3 regions of the Parabacteroides chongii genome follow, and region 3 is predicted to be linked to each of the others. Evidence: riboswitches for the same ligand, from Rfam matches in the RefSeq annotation. Region 3 holds a riboswitch; each other region holds the start of a gene.
The links. Region 3 has a riboswitch for cobalamin ahead of P3L47_RS15425 (sirohydrochlorin cobaltochelatase). Riboswitches for the same ligand answer to the same signal wherever they lie in the genome.
Positions count from the first base shown of each region.

Region 1: another riboswitch for cobalamin. It lies ahead of P3L47_RS08240 (putative transporter); the one in region 3 lies ahead of P3L47_RS15425 (sirohydrochlorin cobaltochelatase).
Region 2: another riboswitch for cobalamin. It lies ahead of P3L47_RS01425 (porin family protein); the one in region 3 lies ahead of P3L47_RS15425 (sirohydrochlorin cobaltochelatase).

Region 1 is NZ_CP120849.1:2,197,540-2,201,807, reverse strand. It holds gene P3L47_RS08245 (F0F1 ATP synthase subunit gamma) at 1-678, shown strand, start outside; gene P3L47_RS08240 (putative transporter) at 781-2,457, opposite strand; cobalamin riboswitch at 2,734-2,930, opposite strand; gene P3L47_RS08235 (acyl-CoA carboxylase subunit beta) at 3,049-4,268, opposite strand, start outside.
Region 2 is NZ_CP120849.1:313,976-318,243, reverse strand. It holds gene murQ (N-acetylmuramic acid 6-phosphate etherase) at 1-36, shown strand, start outside; gene P3L47_RS01430 (ATP-binding protein) at 376-1,938, shown strand; cobalamin riboswitch at 1,989-2,253, shown strand; gene P3L47_RS01425 (porin family protein) at 2,522-3,115, shown strand; gene priA (replication restart helicase PriA) at 3,185-4,268, shown strand, end outside.
Region 3 is NZ_CP120849.1:4,132,736-4,137,003, reverse strand. It holds gene aspT (aspartate-alanine antiporter) at 1-1,354, opposite strand, end outside; cobalamin riboswitch at 1,498-1,693, shown strand; gene P3L47_RS15425 (sirohydrochlorin cobaltochelatase) at 1,787-2,701, shown strand; gene cobJ (precorrin-3B C(17)-methyltransferase) at 2,801-4,213, shown strand; gene cbiE (precorrin-6y C5,15-methyltransferase (decarboxylating) subunit CbiE) at 4,210-4,268, shown strand, end outside.

The DNA of each region.
Region 1 (4,268 bases), 1.9 Mb from region 3:
AATGATTTGAATTCACCTTATACAGCAGTGCGTAAGGTGAAACAGGTCGCTATTGTCGCTTTTTCATCCAATACCGGATTATGCGGTATTTTCAACGCCAACGTATGGAAGGAGCTGTCTGCCCGCCTCCACCAATATGAGGCGGACGGTATCGCCGTACACATTTATCCGGTCGGAAAGAAAATAGCGGACGAGCTGCATAAAGCAGGTTACCAGACAGACGACAGCTTCCTGACAATCGGTGACAAACCGGCTTACGAAGATGCAGCACGGCTGGCTACGGCATTGATGGACTTATATACTACCGGGCAAGCAGACCGGGTAGAACTGCTTTACCATCATTTCAAGAATATGGCGGAGCAGGTGCTGACTGAAAAAACGTTCCTGCCGGTCACCTTACCGGAGACAGACCCGGCAAAGGAATCGCTGAATTATATCCTGGAACCGTCGGCAGAGCAACTACTGGCTTTGCTGTTGCCCAAAGTTCTCCACCTGCATATCTACACGACTTTGCTCGACACCGTCACGGCTGAACATGCCGCCCGCATGCTCGCCATGCAGACGGCCAACGACAATGCCAACGACCTGATCCAGGAACTGACATTGCAATACAATAAAACCCGCCAGCAGGCAATCACAAACGAATTGCTGGATATTATGGGCGGGAGTGGTCAATAATCTTCTACTTATAATGATCGAAGCCCCGGCGAATCACTTCGGCGGGGCTTCCGGCTTTAAAATTATTATTGAACAATTTTCTAACAACCAAATCTATTAAATTTAGCAGAAGAATAATATCATTAATTGGGCAGTCAGTACGCGCAGGAACATGGTAAACGGATAAACCGTCGCATATCCGACTGCAGGAGCGTCGTTGCCTGCCGTTGCATTCGCATAAGCCAACGCAGGAGGGTCGGTCGTACTACCGGCCAGTAATCCCATCAGCGTAAAATAATTCAGTTTGAAGAAATACCTGCCGGCAAAACCGATAATCAACAGCGGTAACATCGTTATAATAAAACCGTAACCGATCCAGGCAAATCCCCCTTTATTGACAATCGTATCCACGAATCCGTCTCCGGCACTCAATCCGACACAAGCAAGGAACATGGTTATACCGATCTCCCTCAGCATCAGGTTGGCACTTTGGGTTGTATAAGTAACCAACTTATAACGATATCCGAAGCGGCTCAACAGAATAGATACGACCAACGGACCACCCGCCAAACCGAGTTTGATCGGTTGTGGGATTCCCGGGACAGTGAATGGGATACTACCTAAAATAATACCCAAAGCGATGCCAATAAAAATAGGGATCAGGTTAGGCTCATTCAAACGCTTCATCGAATTACCCAATATCGTACTCACCTTATCGACAGCCAGTTCACTACCGACCACCGTTACGCGGTCGCCCACCTGCAATTGCAGTCCCTGAGTAGCCACCAATTCGACTCCGGCACGGTTTACACGCGTCACATTGATACCGTGCAAACGCCGTAACTGCAAATCACCCAAACGGGAACCGGTCAGCTCCGGTTTGGTAACCAGAATACGACGGCTCACAAAAGCACTTTCAGCAGGGATCCACTGTTTACGGTCCATTTCAATTTCGGGACCGACAAAAGTTTTTATAGTCTCTGCGTCATGCTCTGTTGTGATCACAAATATCTTATCATCCTCATCCAGAATCGTATTGCCGGTCACGATCTCGACTTTATTGCTCTTCTTCCGCCAAATACGGGATATCACATATTGCCGGTGTTCGAGAAAAGCGCCGAGTTCCATCACCTTCCGTCCGAAAAGTGCGGGATTCTTCACGACAAGCGATATGGGAGTCGCTTCACTGTTATGCACATCGTTCTCCGCTTCCAGTTGTTCTGTCTCTTTCTCAAAACTGATATGAAAAATGTAGCGGACAAACAACATGGAAAGGATAATACCGACAACCCCCAGCGGATAAGCGACAGCATATCCCAGTGCGATCGTTTCATTCGATGTACCCGTCATATCGGTAAAAGCCTGTTGGGCCGCACCTAAACCAGGTGTATTTGTTACCGCTCCCGACAAAATACCGACCATTGTCGGCATGGGAATATCCGTTATGAAATGAATGACCAAGGCCGTTACAACGCCGAGGAAAACAATTCCGCAAGCCAACCCGTTCAATGTCATCCCCCCCTTTTTGAACGAAGAGAAAAAACCGGGACCGACCTGCATACCGACAGAATAAACGAACAGGATCAACCCGAACTCCTTGAAGAAATGGATCACGGCTGGATTAATGGTAAAACCGAAATGTCCCAGTAAGATACCGACAAACAACACCAGGGTTATACCCAATGAGATACCGAATACCTTGATCTTGCCTAACTGGATTCCCACAGCGATCACCAGCGATAACAAAAGAATAGAATGCCCTATTCCCTCTCCCCACAGCAGTTCACTTATCCACTCCATAATTATTTATTTTTCAGATATGCAGATGAAATATCAAAAGCATAAAAATTATCCTTTACATGCTGAACACATGAAGGGCACAGGCAATCCTTATAATAGACCCTGATAAAAACCTGCTGGCATTGATCCAGACCGGTAAATACATGCTGATCTTCCGGCGAAAAGCCGTCACAACCTGATAACTTCGCGCCACAACGCGCACAAAGCTTCTCCATAAATGTTACCTCCTTAAACGATAAATATTCTTTTCGAACTACTTTTCTAACCCACGAGAAAAACAGCCTTTAATGAACGGCAGGTCTTCTGACTGACTCCCATCCTGAAGCCTTCCCGACAAACGTCAGTGGCATTAGTTGTTTTCAGAATGTTGAACGGAGCTCACAGCAGCGGGACTGTCCGGGATTTACACCCGATTCCCTTTTAATCCACATCATCCGACCAGACGATACGGAACCAATTCGACGGCAAAACTACAAAATAAAAAGATATAACAACTATTTAATCATAAGTTTTTTACAATAAAAAAATCCCTGCCAGCCTCACGGTCGACAGGGATTGCCATTCATAAATTCTAACAACAAAATCAAATCGTTATAATGGCATATTGCCATGTTTCTTCGGCGGATTGCTCAGGCTCTTGTTCTTTGCCATCTCCAGCGCCTGTATCAGTTTGAAGCGAGTCTGCCTCGGCATGATAATCTCATCGATAAATCCTTGTTCGGCTGCCCGGTAAGGATTGGAGAATTGCTCGGTATACTCTTTCATTGCCTGTTCTTTTTCTTCGCCGGTTGCTTTTCGGTACAGGATATTCACAGCACCTTCAGCTCCCATCACGGCGATTTCAGCCATCGGATAGGCCAGGTTTATATCGGCTCCGGTCGGTTTGCTCGACATCACGATATAAGCACCGCCATAGGCTTTCCGGGTAATCAGCGTGATCTTGGGAACGGTCGCTTCCGCATAAGCATACACGATCTTGGCACCGTGGCGGATAATACCGTCATGTTCCTGCTGGCAACCGGGCAAAAATCCCGGAACATCTTCAAATGTGATCAACGGGATGTTGAAACAATCGCAGAAACGGATAAAGCGTGCCGCCTTATCGGAAGCATCGATATCCAACACACCCGCCAGAAATGCCGGTTGATTGGCAACGATACCTACCGAACGTCCGCCCAAGCGGGCGAAACCGACTACGATATTCTTTGCAAAATGAGGCATTACCTCGAAGAAATAATGATTATCGACAACCGGTTCTATAATATCTTTGATATCGTAAGGCACATTCGGATCATCCGGGATCACCTGCTGCAAAGCTTCATCTTCACGCCGGACATCGTCGGAACAGGAAACGACCGGTGCATCCTCCATATTATTTGAAGGAAGGAAACTCAACAATTCACGAATACTCATTAATGTTTCCTCTTCCGTATCGCACATAAAATGGGTGACACCGCTTTTACTACTATGCGTATAGGCACCTCCCAGTTCTTCCTTCCCCACTTCCTCATGAGTAACCGCCTTGACTACATCCGGTCCGGTAATGAACATGTGGCTTTTATCCTTTACCATAAAGATAAAATCGGTCAATGCCGGAGAATAACAGGCCCCACCGGCACAAGGTCCCAGAATAGCCGAGATCTGAGGAACGACACCCGAGGCCATCGTATTCTGATAAAAAATAGAAGCATATCCGGCCAGGCTGTTCACACCTTCCTGGATACGGGCTCCTCCCGAATCGTTCAGGGCAATGACCGGTGAACCGCTTTTCAGTGCCAATTGCTGAACTTTCACTATTTTGGCAGCATTCG
Region 2 (4,268 bases), 2.2 Mb from region 3:
GAGGCGGTGGATGCTTATCGAAAGGCTTCCATATAAAGTAGAGCTTTGAACAAACCCTACACAGACAAAAACTACTTATTAAGTAACCCCCTTGGCTACTTAGTAAGCAGAGGTTTGTTTACTTATTAAGCAGATGAAGGTTTACTTACTAAGTAGTTTTCTGTTTTCTTGATAATAAAGAAACGAACAAAGAAAGGTGAATAGAGTCTTGTCCTGATTTTGCGTGATTACTTTTCGGTAAGATACGAATTAGACATCTTTTTGGCCAAGCCCAAAGCCTTTTTCCGGAGTTTTAATGATAACTAAAAGATAGCCAACATCATATTTGGTAATCTCTTTTGTTTCACGTAAATTTGTGATAAAAGAAACAGGATTATGGAAATGCAACGACGACTTTATCCGATAGGGGTACAGACTTTCTCGAAGCTTCGAGAGGGGAATTATGTGTATATTGATAAGACTGAATATGTTTATCGCATGACACATTCAGCTTCGAATTATATGTTTTTGAGCCGTCCACGCCGATTCGGTAAGTCGCTGCTAACTTCAACGCTCCATGCCTATTTCGAGGGACGCAAGGAGTTGTTTGAAGGGTTGGCTATGGAAGGGCTGGAGAAAGAATGGATAACCTATCCGGTACTCCACTTTGATGTCAGCATGGCGAAGCATGTGGATGAAGCCCGTTTGAATCGGATGTTGGATTTTCTCTTGTCGGGATATGAGGATCGGTATGATTGCCATATAGAGGAGAAAGATGTTAATATCCGGCTGGCGAATTTGATACAATGTGCTTACAAGCGGACAGGGCGGCAAGTGGTGGTGTTGATTGATGAATATGATGCGCCGCTTCTCGATGTGATGCATGAAGAAAAAAACTTGCCTGTGTTACGAAACGTGATGCGTAATTTCTATAGTCCACTGAAGGCTTGCGATCCTTATCTGCGCTATGTCTTCCTTACCGGTATTACGAAGTTTTCTCAATTGAGCATATTCAGTGAACTGAATAATATAAAGAATATCAGCATGGACGATTCCTATTCCGCCATTTGCGGTATCACGGAAGAGGAGATGTTGACGCAAATGAATCTTGATTTGGAATTGCTTGCGAAGAAGATGCAGATTACCTGTCCGAAACTTGTTGCACGTTTGAGGGAGAATTATGACGGCTATCATTTTACTTACCCCTCGCCTGACATCTATAATCCTTTCAGCTTGCTGAATGCTTTTGCGGACGGTAAAATCGGTTCTTATTGGTTCGGCAGTGGTACACCTACCTATTTGATCGAGATGCTGAACAAATACCATGTAAAGCCTCAGCAGATCGGAGGTCGGAAAGTTATTTCCGAATCGTTCGATGCGCCGACGGAACGGATGACGGACATCACCCCGCTACTCTACCAAAGCGGTTATATCACGATAAAAGATTACTCCGAACTGACGGAACTTTATACGCTCGACATTCCCAATAAGGAGGTACGTATGGGGCTGATGAAAAGTTTGTTGCCCGGTTATCTTCACCAACATACCGCCGATGGTCTTACAACGGTTGCGCTTCTTTTCGAGGCGATAGCCGGAGAGCGGATGGACGATGCCCTTTGTTTATTGCAGACTTTCCTTTCCACGATCCCAAAATGCGATAATACCGATTACGAGGGGCATTACCAGTCTTTGCTATATACCATATTCAGTTTGCTTGGTATGTATGTGGATGTGGAAGTACGTACCCCCCGTGGTCGTGTGGATATGGTGATGCGGACGAAAACGACACTTTATGTCGTGGAGCTAAAACTCGATAAAACGGCGGATGCAGCCATGAACCAGATAGATTTGCGGAATTATCCCGAACGTTTTGCTTTGTGCGGGTTGCCCGTCGTGAAAGTTGCCATCGGTTTCGACCGGGAGCGACATACTATCAGCGATTGGCAGATAAGGTTCTAATCACTCCAACAAGAAAATAAAGATTTTGTACAAATCTAGTAAAAATGTATTATATTTGCGACATGCATTGTTCCGGACCTGTATCCGCAGGAAAGGATTAAAAGGGAATCGGGTGAAAATCCCGGACAGTCCCGCTGCTGTAAGCTTCATAACGGATTGGGCAACACTAGTGCCACTGACGGAGAAGTTGACAGATAACAGTGGACAGTGGACAGTTTAACTGTCAATTGTCAACTATCAACTGTCAACTGAAAAGTTGGGAAGGCGCTCAAACCGGAAGTAAGTCAGAAGACCTGCAAGGCATACTATTTCGACGGCTTCGAGGAAAGGCCGGAAGAGAACAGGAGACAGATTGTCGTCTCCACTATTCTTACTCCCGTTTCCCGTCTGGCTGTCTGAACATTTTTGTTTTTAATTATTTTGCCATAATAATTAGGAAAAGAGGCATGGATCGGTTTGCGGGATGAGCTCCGTAACCGGTGCATGCTTTCCTTTTTAATGAATGAACAGGATGACAGTAATACTTGTTTATTATAGGAAAAGTGCGTTTATTTGCAAACATAATTAATTAACAACAGGCAATATGAAGAAGGTTACAGGTTTAGTTTTGGTTATTTTGATGGTATTCATAGCCGTACCGGCAAAATCCCAGTTGAAGTTTGGGGTAAAAGGTGGTTTGAACATATCATCCGTTCATATGAATTCCGATATCCTGAAAGCGGATAATGTGACAGGATTCCAGATCGGTCCGATGATCGAGACTACTATTCCGTTGATAGGCATAGGCTTGGATGCGGCCATTCTCTATTCACAGAAAGGAGTCGACATGAAAACGGAGGGAACAGTTACCTCGACAAGTATGAAAACAGATTATTTGGATATCCCCGTCAATTTGAAGTGGAAGTTCGGTATTCCTTTGGTAAAAGCCTATCTTTCTGCAGGTCCGTATGTAGGTTTCCGTGTAGGAGGAGATAAAATTTGGAATGTTTTGGGTGAACAGATTAAAGCGAAAAACTTTAGCGCAGGCCTTAACTTCGGTGTAGGAGCGGAACTGATCAGCCATTTGCAGGTCGGCATCAATTATGGCTTGGGACTGACTGATAATTACAGCTCGGATAAGTTCGATATGAAGGCGAAGAATCGCGGCTGGTCCATTACTGCAGCGGTTTTGTTCTGATAACAGAAAGAAGATATGGAGGGCCGGGCTTTAACAGTCCGGCCTTTTTTGTTACTTTTGACCTCGTAAATGAAATATGCAGATGTCATACTACCCTTGCCGCTGGAAAATAGTTATACCTATAGTATCCCTGCGGATTTGGAGGCTGCCGTAACTCCCGGTTGCCGCGTCATTGTTCATTTCGGTAAGAAACGTTATTACACGGCTATTGTAATGGAGGTGCATGAGCGTAAACCGAATACGGACTTTGAAACGAAAGATATCTATGCCTTGCTGGATGCCAGTCCGGTATTGCGCAGGCCGCAGCTCCGTTTCTGGAGATGGATTGCCTCTTACTATATGTGTAAATTAGGGGATGTCTATAAGGCGGCTTTACCTTCCGGACTGAAGCTGGAAAGTGAGACAGCGGTGACTTATAATGCCGATTTTGTGGCTGACGGTCCTTTGCGTCCCAACGAGCAGGCTGTATTGGATGCCTTCAAAGGCGTACTCAAACTGACCGTATCCGAACTGGAGAAAAGAACCGGTTTGCGTAATGTCGTGCCGATTGTGGCTTCCTTGATGGCGCGCGGCGCTGTCGAGGTCAGCGAAGAGATGAAACGCGGATTTGTGCCGAAGATGCAGACATTTATCCGGCTGTCGCAGGAATATGCCAGCGAGGAACGTTTGCAAGAGGTTTTTGCTGATTTTAAGCGGGCAAAGAAACAGGAACTTTTGCTGGTCTGTTTCTTGGATTTGAGTCATGCCTTAAATCCGTCGTTGAGTAAGGAAGTTTCAAGAAAGGAGCTGCTGGAACACAGTGGCTGTTCTGCTGCCATATTGGACGGGCTGCTGAAGCGGGGTGTTTTGGAAAGCTATGAAAAAGAAGTCGGACGCTTGCAGGTGCCGGTATGCCGGTTGCAATCGCTCAGTCCGCTCAGTCCGGCACAGGAAAAAGCGTACGGTGAAATACACGATGTATTTACATCTAAAGAGGTTTGTTTGCTTCACGGCGTTACTTCGAGCGGAAAAACGGAAATCTATGTCCGACTGATCGACGAGGTCCTGAAGATGGGCAGGCAGGTTTTATATATGCTTCCGGAGATAGCCATCACTACCCAGATCACGGAGCGGCTGGCTAAATTGTTTGGAAACAAACTGTTGGTATATCATT
Region 3 (4,268 bases):
ATACCCAAAGTGAAGGTTCCGGAATACGTCCGAATGTAGGATGTTTGGAACGAAGCCATCCGAACACCAAGCCGGCAATCAATGCCCCTCCACTCGTACTCAGACTGACAGGAATATCCCCGAAGTGGATAGCCAGCGAACCGATTATCCCACCGATAAAGATACCCAATCCGACAAAGATCATATCCGTCTGATTCGTCGGACGGTCGGCATAACCTAATGTGGCAGCCGCCTCGTTCACCTCCAGCTTGGTTCCGACCAATTCGAGCATATCGCCCGGATCGATCCGGGTCGCAGCCAATACCGGAATACTGATTCCGGCACGTTTGATATTCTTTATACTGACACCATGCATCACCTTTTCCTTACGGAGCTGTGCCACCGTCATACCGGCAAATTTCTTACGGGAGATCAATACCGGCAATGTCTCAGCAGGGAAGTCCAGCAAATCGATATCGTTCACTTCGTCACCTATCCAATCTTCCTCACCGATCACGAACTCCCGCCGTCCGCTCAGGACTACCTCGTTTCCTTTCTGAAGCATCAAGTCCGGTTTCACGTCATAAATGACATTATTGATACGGACACGCTCCACAAATAAGCGACGGCCCTGCTCTTCCAGGTAATCTTCCAGTTCCTGCACGGTCTTACCTGCACCAAACCAGTCGTTGCTTATCTTATAAGCCCGGAAAGTGATAGGACGTGCTGCAGGCATAAATCCCGGTTGTTCGCTCTCGTCGTCATTCCCCATTTTAGCTTCCAGCTCTTTACATGCTTTCTTCACGGATGCCAGTCCGCCCAGCAGGCGGGGTGCCACATCACTCATGATCCACGCCGAACCTGCCGTACCGAAAATATACGAAACGGCATAAGCGACAGGCATCACGTTAATCATAGCCGTTTTATCGGCAGCACTCAGACTGCCCTGATTGATTGTATCTTCCGCAACTCCCAATACGGCTGAAATTGTCTGCGAGCCGGCCAGCAATCCGGCAGCTTCACCCGCATTATATCCCATCAGCTTGGCCAGAAGGAAAGGGATGAACAAGCAGAACAGACACATCAAGGCAGCAAAAAGCATCTGCGGAAGTCCTTCCTTCTTCAGTCCGCGAAAGAACTGTGGCCCTACGCTGTAACCTACAGCGAACAGGAATAAAAGAAAGAACACCGATTTAATAGGTGCACCGATATCAATGTGCAATTGCCCGATTAATACTCCGACCAGCAGAACACTGGTTACTGTTCCCAAAGAAAATTTCCCTATTTTAAATTTACCGATCCAGAAGCCCAATGCCAGCGTCAAAAAGATGGCGAGTTCCGGATAATGTTTGAGTAAATCTGCAAACCACTCCATATATTAATTGTTTGGCGTTAATATTACAGGCATAATTATATGCCCGGTTTTCACTGTGGTAGATGGAACAGTATCTGTAAGGAAGTTGTTCCAAAAGATTCAATTAAGAGAACATAAAATCCACCTTATTTTAAATAAATTTCTATCTTTGTCTCCGCTTTGGTGATACGGTAACATTCCGTTATTCGTATAAAAGGGAATCCGGTTAGAATCCGGAACAGTGCCCGCTACTGTGAAGCCCTCAACAAAGGAAAGCATTCTTACACCACTGTCCGACAAAAGGATGGGAAGGTCGCTTTCCGGGCAAGTCAGGAAACCTGCCAAAGTTATTATATCATATTCTCCCGGGGTCAGGAGGCTGATAAGAAAAGGGTTACCGACAGCCGGTATGTGATTTGTCGCATTCGTACGTTATCTCTTAATTTATTATATATGAAACATTTACTATTATTTATTGCTTGTATGCTGACACCTATGTGCTGGGCACACGACGGCGAGAACTTCGAGGCATCAGACATGCTCGCTTCTATGCAACCGGGCGACAAAGCTGCCCTATTAATGGTGCATTTCGGTACCACGTACGACAACACCCGCGCTCTCACTATCGACGCGATCAACCAAAAAGCAAAAGCCGCCTTCCAGGATATGGAAGTACGCGAAGCCTATACTTCCCGTATCGTTGCACGCCGCCTGAAAGCACGCGGCATCGAAAAGCTGAATCCGGTCGAAGCCTTGGAAAAACTGAAAGCAGACGGATATACACACATCCTTGTCCAGTCCACCAACATTATCGAAGGAGTGGAAATGGAATCACTTCGTAAAGACATTGCTCCGCTGGAAAAGAACTTCAAAGACATACGCATCGGCAACCCGTTGCTTTATACTCCCCACGACTTTGAAAATGTAATAGCAGCCGTTACAAAGAACGGAACCAAAGAAGGCGCAACAATTCTTGTCGGACATGGTACTTATACACCTGCCACAGCACAGTATGCCATGATGGATTACATGCTGCAGTCCAAAGGATATACTAATTACCATGTAACAACCGTAGAAGGTTATCCCTCTTTCGGCGATATGGTTGCCAAACTGGATGCAAGCAGCGTAAAGAAAGTATTACTGATGCCTTTCATGTTCGTTGCCGGCGACCACGCCAACAACGACATTGCCGGTGATATGAAAGAGGAACTGGAAGGCAAAGGTTATCAGGTATCTGTCTTTATGCAGGGGCTGGGACAAAATCCGGAAATCCAGGATATATTTATCGATCATGCCAGGTTCGCAGCCAAACATAAGATGATCGATATAACCAGTAAGAAGAAAAAGTACGCAGCAGAAAAAGATTAATACTTAGACTTAGAACATCTGACAATCCAATTATTCCAATAAAATACATTATCTTTGTTGGTACTGATGAAATCAGAATCAATAACTCAAAGCTAAAAGATGAGCACAGGAAAAATAATCGTAGCCGGGATCGGTCCCGGCAGCGAATCAGATATTACACCGGCAGTTCTATCCGCCATCCGCCAGTCGGATGTTATCGTTGGGTATAAATATTACTTCCAGTTTATTGAATCAGCGATCCGTCCTGATGCGATCTGCATCGATTCGGGAATGAAACGGGAAAAAGTACGTGCCGAAGAAGCATATAATTATGCAACCGAAGGCAAAGTAGTAACAGTTATCAGTTCCGGTGATGCAGGTATTTACGGAATGGCTCCGCTTATTTATGAAATGCAGCGCGAAAAAGGAAGCAACATCCCTATCGAAGTTCTTCCCGGTATCAGTGCATTCCAGAAAGCAGCCTCCCTGCTGGGCGCTCCGGTAGGTCATGATTTCTGTGTGATCTCCCTCTCCGACCTGATGACTCCCTGGGAGCTGATAGAGAAGCGTATCAAAGCGGCAGCGATGGCCGACTTTATCACAGCGATCTACAATCCCAAAAGCGAAGGTCGCTACTGGCAGCTGTATCGTCTGATCGAACTTTTCCTGCAGGAACGCGATCCGCAGACACCTGTCGGTTTTGTCCGCCAGGCAGGACGTGAAGAGCAGAAAGTGACGATCACCACCCTGGCAGAGTTCGATCCGGAACAAGTAGATATGTTCACTGTTGTTCTGATCGGCAACTCACAAACTTACCGGTTCGACAACAAGATGATTACACCACGCGGCTATTACGGTGAAATCAAGATGGGTAAAGCAGAAACTGGTATCGGACAAGATATTATGATCCGCAGTTTTCGCACCATCGAGAAAGAACTGAAAAACAAAGATATTCCGTTAGATAAAAAATGGGCATTGCTGCATGCGATCCATACGACAGCCGATTTCGATATGGAGAATATATTGCGAATCGATGATAATGCCGTATCCTCTTTATATGAGAAACTGAGCACCGGCACTGTCCGTACCATCATCACCGACGTTACCATGGCAGCATCCGGTATCCGTAAAGGAGCTTTGCAGCGTATGGGCATCGAGGTGAAATGCTATCTGCAGGATGAGCAGACTGTTGCTCTTGCTTCTGAAAAAGGCATCACCCGCACACAAGCCGGCATCCGGATCGCCGTCAGCGAACATCCGGACGCTTTATTTGTCTTCGGCAATGCACCGACGGCACTGATGGAATTATGCGACCTGATCCGCAAGGGGAAAGCAACTCCTGCCGGAATTATCGCAGCCCCCGTCGGTTTCGTGCACGTGCAGGAATCCAAACATATGGTGAAACCGTTTACCTCCATTCCCAAACTGATCGTGGAAGGACGTAAAGGCGGAAGTAATCTGGCCGCAACACTAGTAAATTCTATACTTTGTTATAACGATGCTATTCATTTAAAACCAGGAAGAGACGTATGAGAACTCAATTTATCGTCATCGGCATCCCCGATGACCCCAATTACATCAGCAAGAG